Regions from separate parts of the Nocardioides sp. JQ2195 genome, predicted to be linked through region 1. Evidence: riboswitches for the same ligand, from Rfam matches in the RefSeq annotation. Region 1 holds a riboswitch; the other holds the start of a gene.

Region 1 (3,397 bases):
CGCTCGACGTACGTCGCATGCTCACGGTCACCAGGCCCGGCTCGGCCGCGTCGAGCACCGCCTCCAGCAACGACAGGTGCGGCAGGCCGCCCGTGCCGAGGAACAGGCGCGAGGAGAGCGTCTCTCCGTCGATCACGAGGCTCATCCGCCCTGCACCGCCGTCACGATCTCGACCCGGTCGCCGGCAGCCAGCTCGACGACGCCGATCCGGTGGCGAGGCACGATCGTGTCGTTGAGTGCCACGGCCGTGCCCTGTGGTTTGCCGGGCAGCAGCGCCGTCAGCGGCAGCTCCTCGTCCACCTCGCGCTCGGTGCCGTTCACGATGATCCTCATCCGTTCTTCCTCTCTGGGCTGTCAACACGTGCCGACTCGGCGGTCTGGGATGTCAACACGTGCCGACTCGGCGGGCAGCGCTGTCAACACGTGCCGACTCGGCGAAGCGGTGGGGGTCGAGCGCGGGCTCGAGGTGCCCGTGCTCGAGGTGGTCGGCAACCAGCCGCGCAACCAGCGGGGCGAGCAGGACGCCGTGTCGGAACAGGCCGGCCGCGAGGACGACGTCCGGTCGGCCCGGGGCCGGCCCGATCAACGGCAGGTTGTCCGGAGCAGCGGGCCGGTCCCGCGCGGTCGCCTCGTGGAAGGTGGCCCGGTCGAGCCCGGGCAGCAACGCACGGGCCGCCTCGACCAGGGCGAACACTCCACCGAAGGTGACCACAGGACGTGTGTCGTGCTCCTCCGACGTCGCTCCGACGACGATGCCGCCGTCGGCGCGCGGGACGACGTAGACCGGCCGCCCCTTCACCCGGCCCCGGATGGTCCGGGTCGGCGGGTCCTCGCTGTGCCCACGCAGGATCTCGCCACGCACGCCTCGGACCAGGTGGGCCCACGGCTCCGGCAGGCGTGCGCCCGTGGCGACCACCGTCACCTCACACGGGTTCTCCGGCGCAACCGGAGCAACCCGCCCGACCCGCAGCAGCAGGGCGGCGACCAGCCTGCGCGGATCGACGCTGTGGTCGGCAGGGAGCAGCACACCGCCTGCGACACGCGGCGCGAGCGTCGGCTCGAGGCGCCGGACCTCGCGACCGGTCAGCACCGCTGGCGCCAGTCCCGCGGAGGCCAGCAACGCCGCCTGTCGCTCCACCTCGTGCAGGTCGCCCCGGTCATGCCCCACGAGCAGCGTGCCGGTGCGGTGCAGCGCGACCCCCAGCCGCTCGGCGTACGCCGGCCACAGCTCGAGGCTGCGCAGGCCCAGGCGCAGGATCTCCTCCTCGCCGTGCCAGACCTCGCTCGACGGCGACAACATGCCGGCCGCGGCGTGCGAGGCCCCGGCGCCCGGTGCGGGATCCACGACGACGACCGTGTGTCCCCGGCGGATGAGCTCGTCGGCGACGGAGAGGCCGACGATCCCGGCGCCGAGCACGCGCACCCGCATCAGGAGACCGCCGTCACGAGGTCCTTCGCTGCCTGCAGTGGATCGGGTTGTCGCCAGATCCCGCCGATCACGGCGACGCCGTGGGCACCGGCCTCGATCACGGAGCCCGCACGGGACGCGTCGACGCCGCCGATCCCGATCAGCGGCAGCGGGCCGACCGCCGACGACATCGCCGGGAGCCCCAGCGGGGCAGGCAGGCCGGCCTTCGACGAGGTCGCGAACAGCGGGCCGAAGCCTGCGTAGGTGGCGCCGTCCGCGGCAGCCCGCGCGACCTGCTCCGGCGTGCGACAGGTGGCGCCCACCATGAGCGACGGAGCGACGCGCCGGGCGGCGGCGACGGAGAGGTCGCTGGCTCCCAGGTGCACCCCGTGCGCGCCGGCCACGACGGCCACGTCCAGGCGGTCGTTGACCACGACACACGCGCCGGTGTCGAGCGCCGCGGCGGTGAGCGCCACCAGCCCGCGCGTGGTGGCGGTCTTGTCACGGACCTGGAAACCGTCGATCCCGGCCGCAGCCAGGCCGGGCAACAGCGCCGGGTCGTCGTCGGTCGAGACCAGGCAGAACAGCCTCGGCAACGCGGGCGGTGGCAGGACGGGTGCCGACGAGACGGACGGTGACAACACGGGAACGCTCCTCGCTTCCTTCGCCGGCATGACCCGGATCAGGTTCAACAGTCGGAGCGGCTACAGCTCCCTCTCAGCCCCTGCCTCGGGACTCCTGTGGTGGATGCGAGCGACACTAGCGCAGAGTGCCCGGGGTCAGGCAACCGCCTCGCCGTCGAGGAACGCGGAGACCCCCACCGCTGCGCGACGCCCGGCGCGGTTGGCACCGATCGTGCTGGCCGACGGCCCGTAGCCGACCAGCTGCACCCGCTCGTCGACGACCGCGGTGGTGCCGTCGAGCTGGATCCCGCCGCGCGGGCTGCGCAACCGCAGGGGTGCCAGGTGGGAGATGGCCGGGCGGAAACCGGTGGCCCACAGGATCGCGTCGACGGCTTCGACGTCGCCCGACGCCCAGCGCACGCCGTCGGGCTCGATCGCGGCGAACATCGGCCGCGGGTCGTCGTAGGCGCCCAGCCGTGCGGCCTCCTGCTCCTGCTCACGCAGCAGCAGGCCGGTCACGCTGACCACGCTCGCCGGCGGCAACCCGCGGCGTACGCGGTCCTCCACCAGGGCGACGGCCGCCCGGCCCACCTCCGGGGTGAAGTCGTCCGTGCGCCAGACCGGGGGCCTGCGGGTGGCCCACAGGGTGTCGGTGACGGGGGCCAGCTCACCGAGGAACTGCACGGCGGAGGCTCCCCCGCCCACGACCAGCACCCGCTTGCCACGGAAGTGGTCGCGCCCCGGGTAGTCGTGGGTGTGCCACTGCTCGCCGGTGAAGCCCTCGATGCCCGGGTAGTGCGGCACGAACGGCCGGGTCCACGTGCCGGTGGCGTTGACGATCGTCCGACTCCACCACTCCTGTGTCCCGGAGCGTACGACGAGCAGGTCGCCCTCCGAGCGCACGGAGTCGACCGCGACCGGCCGGAGCACCGGGAGCGCGTGCGTCTCCTCGTAGGCGTCGAAGAACTCCGGCACCACGAGGTTTGCTCGGGCTCGCGAGGCACCCGGAGCAGCGCCGTCGGGGAGGTCGGCGACACCGTGCACGTCGGCCATGGTCAGCGAGTCCCAGCGGTGCTGCCAGGCCCCGCCGGGGGCCGCGTTGGCGTCGAGCACGACGTGGCGCAGCCCCAGGCGCTTCAGGTGGAACGACGACGACAGGCCGGCCTGGCCCGCGCCGATCACCACCGAGTCGAAGATGTCCACACACGGCCAACGACGAGCGGCACGAAAATATGCCGGCTCAGCCTCCGGGCAGCGGCTCCAACCTCAGGGCCGCTCCAGCCTCAGGGCACCCGGCTCAGCCTCCGGGCAGCCGCTTCAGCCTGCGGCCGCGGCCTTCGCCGGGCATCGGCTTGCGCACCACGGT
Region 2 (3,397 bases), 570 kb from region 1:
GAAGATCGGGTGCAGCTGGTGCATGGACTTCGGCTACTTCATGGCCCACAACGACGGGCTGGACGAGAAGAAGCTGCGCCAGGTCCCGGTCTGGCGCGACAGCGACGTGTTCACGCCGCTCGAGCGCGACGTGCTGGCCTACGCGGAGGCGATGACCGCGACGCCGCCCGAGGTCGACGACGAGATGGTGGCCGGGCTGCACCGCCAGCTCGGGGCCGAGGCGATCGTCGAGCTGACCGAGATGATCTCGATCGAGAACCTGCGCTCGCGGACCAACGCGGCGATGGGGCTGGCCTCGCAGGGTTACGCCGACAGCTGCGAACTGGCACCGTTGGCCCAGTGAGGACACCGTGATCGATCCCTTCGTCGAGCACCGCAACCTGCTGTTCACCGTCGCCTACGAGATGTTGTCGTCGGCAGCGGACGCGGAGGACGTGGTGCAGGAGACCTGGCTGCGCTGGGCCGACGTCGACCAGTCGGAGGTGCGTGATCCGCGTGCCTACCTGGTGCGCATCGTCACCCGCCAGGCCCTCAACCGGATGCGCACGCTCGAGCGACGCCGGGAGACCTATGTCGGACCGTGGCTGCCGGAGCCCCTGTTCACGACGTCGGACGTGGCCGACGACGTCGAGCTGGCCGACTCGGTCTCGACCGCGATGCTGATGGTGCTCGAGACGCTGAGACCGACCGAACGCGCGGTCTTCGTCCTGCGGGAGGTCTTCGGCTTCGAGTACGCCGAGATCGCGGCCGCCGTCGACAAGTCGGAGCCGGCGGTGCGCCAGATCGCCAGTCGGGCGGGCAAGCACGTGCAGGCGCGCCGCCCCCGCGTGACGCCGTCCGACGACACCGACGCGGTGCTGGAACGCTTCCTCACAGCCGCCGGCGGGGGCGACCTCCAGGCCCTGATGGACGTCCTGGCGCCCGACGTCGTGATGTTCAGCGACGGTGGCGGGCTCAAGCAGGCGGCGTTGCGCCCGATCACCGGTCGCGACAAGGTGCTGCGCTGGCTGGCCGGAGTGCTGGGCAAGGACCAGGGGGAGGTGTCGGTGGACACCGCGGTCGTCAACGGCCAGCCCGCGGTCCGGTTCTTCCTCGACGGGGTGCTCGACGTGGTCGGCACCGTGCGCTTCGAGGCCGGGCTGGTGACGCAGATGTACCTGGTCCGCAACCCGCAGAAGCTGACCCGGGCCGTCGGGGACGGCGTACGCCTCTCCCGTTGAGGGCGCCCGGCTGCCGCTGTGCTCCGGGCACGTGTGGGGTGGCGGTGGCGCAACGGGTCACCGCGTGCGGAGCGACCGTGGCCCCGCGTTGCTCGACACGCGCGGGGACCGGGTAGCGTGGGAGGTCAACAGACAGGGGAGCCCTCCGGCCAGCGAGCCGGGGAGCTGAGAGTGCCACCGGCGAGACGCGCCGGGAAGCAGACCCTCATGACCTGATCCGGTTAGCACCGGCGAAGGGAGTCGGACTCCATGCATTCCGTCGCGCGCACCGTGGCTGCCATCACCGTGACGATCACGATGGCGGGCGCCGCCTCGTGCTCGTTGCTCGGGGAGGGCGGGGGCGACGAGACCAGCCGCTCGTCCGCCGACCCCTCGGCGTCCATCGAGGGCACCACCATCACGCTCGTCGCCCACGACACCTTCGCCTCGGACTTCCCGAAGAAGCTGGTCAGGCAGTTCGAGCAGGAGACCGGGGCGACCCTGCGGATCCGCGCTGGTGGCGACGCCGGGAAGCTGACTACGTCCTTGGCGTTGGACCAGCAGAACCCGGTCGGCGACGTGGCCTTCGGCGTCGACAACACCTTCGCCTCCCGGGCGGTCGACGAGGGCGTCTTCGCGACCTACGCCGCGGACCTTCCCTCCGGTGCCGACGAGCTGCAGCTCGACGGCGACGGTGCCGACAGGCTTGCCCCGATCGACCAGGCGTCCGTGTGCGTCAACGTCGACACCGCCTGGTTCGACGAGAAGGGCCTCGAGCCGCCGGCGTCGCTCGACGACCTCACCGAACCTGCCTACCAGGACCTGCTCGTGGCCCCGGGCGCCTCCACGAGCTCGCCCGGCCTGGCCTTCCTGCTGGCCACCATCGGCGAGTACGGCGACGACTGGACCGGCTACTGGAAGGACCTGATCGCCAACGGCGTCGACCTGACCGAGGGATGGACCGACGCCTACTACGGCGGCTTCACCGCGGCCAGCAAGGGCGATCGACCGATCGTGGTCTCCTACGACACCTCACCGGCGTTCACCATCGACGACAAGACCGGTGAGTCGACCACCAGGGCGTTGCTCGACACCTGCTTCCGCCAGGTCGAGTACGCCGGCGTGCTCGAGAACGCGAAGAACCCAGCCGGTGGCCGGGCGGTCATCGACTGGTTGCTGAGCCCCGAGGTGCAGGCGGCCCTGCCCGACAGCCTCTACGTCTTCCCGGTCGACGACTCGGTCCAGCTTCCGCAGGCCTGGGCGAAGTTCGCCGAGAAGCCGACCGAGCCGATCGAGGTCTCCGCCGACGACATCGCCGACCACCGCAGCGAGTGGCTCACCGAGTGGACCGACATCATCAGCCGATGACTCCGGGCCACCCGTGAAGCGACTCCTGACCCTTGCCGGGCTGGCGTTCCTGCCAGTCCTGGTGCTCGGTGTCTTCTTCGTGCTGCCGGTCTCGGGGATGCTCGGTGAGGGCCTCTGGTCGGACGGTCGCCTCACCCCGGGTGCAGCCTGGGAGGTGCTCCGGCGCCCGCGCGTGCTGCGGGTGCTGTGGTTCACGGTCTGGTCGGCCAGCGCGGCCACCGTGGTCACGCTGCTGCTGGGCATCCCGACGGCCCACGTCCTCCACCGGCTTCGCCTTCCCGGACGCCGCCTCCTGCGGGCCGCCTTCCTGGTGCCGTTCGTGCTGCCCACGGTCGTGGTCGGCATCGCCTTCGAACAGCTCGTCCGCCTCCCGGCCCTGGCGCCCCTCGACCTCGACGGCTCACCGGTCACGATCATCGCCGCGATGGTGTTCTTCAACCTGGCGGTCGTCGTCCGCACCGTCGGCTCGGCGTGGGAGGCCCTCGACCCGCGCCCCGGTGAGGCCGCCGCCGCGCTCGGTGCCTCGCCGTGGCAGGTCTTCACGACCGCCACCCTCCCGGCGCTGCGTGGCTCGATCGTGTCCGCGGCCAGTGTGGTGTTCCTCTTCTGCTCGACCGCGTTCGGCGTGGTGCTGGTGCTCGGCGGACTCCGCTACGCCACCGTGGAGACGGAGATCTACCTGCTCACCACCAACCTCTTCGACCTGCCGGGCGCGGCTGCGCTGTGCCTCCTGCAGCTGGTGGTGGTCACCGTGCTGCTCGCCCTGGCACACCGGGCGCGCTCGGCGCCGGCGCCGGTCGCGCGGCGTGCGGTTCCTCCCGCCCGGGTCA

Evidence for each region. Region 1 has a riboswitch for thiamine pyrophosphate ahead of ncot_RS14995 (thiamine phosphate synthase). Riboswitches for the same ligand answer to the same signal wherever they lie in the genome.
Region 2: another riboswitch for thiamine pyrophosphate. It lies ahead of ncot_RS17635 (thiamine ABC transporter substrate-binding protein); the one in region 1 lies ahead of ncot_RS14995 (thiamine phosphate synthase).

The regions. Positions count from the first base shown of each region.
Region 1 is NZ_CP050902.1:3,143,834-3,147,230, forward strand. Features, by position in the region: gene ncot_RS14980 (thiazole synthase) at 1-145, opposite strand, end outside; gene thiS (sulfur carrier protein ThiS) at 142-333, opposite strand; gene ncot_RS14990 (FAD-dependent oxidoreductase) at 386-1,423, opposite strand; gene ncot_RS14995 (thiamine phosphate synthase) at 1,429-2,052, opposite strand; TPP riboswitch at 2,050-2,160, opposite strand; gene ncot_RS15000 (NAD(P)-binding domain-containing protein) at 2,188-3,234, opposite strand; gene ncot_RS15005 (DUF1707 domain-containing protein) at 3,329-3,397, opposite strand, start outside.
Region 2 is NZ_CP050902.1:3,711,614-3,715,010, reverse strand. Features, by position in the region: gene ncot_RS17645 (carboxymuconolactone decarboxylase family protein) at 1-343, shown strand, start outside; gene ncot_RS17640 (RNA polymerase sigma-70 factor) at 351-1,220, shown strand; TPP riboswitch at 1,345-1,476, shown strand; gene ncot_RS17635 (thiamine ABC transporter substrate-binding protein) at 1,470-2,567, shown strand; gene ncot_RS17630 (ABC transporter permease subunit) at 2,581-3,397, shown strand, end outside.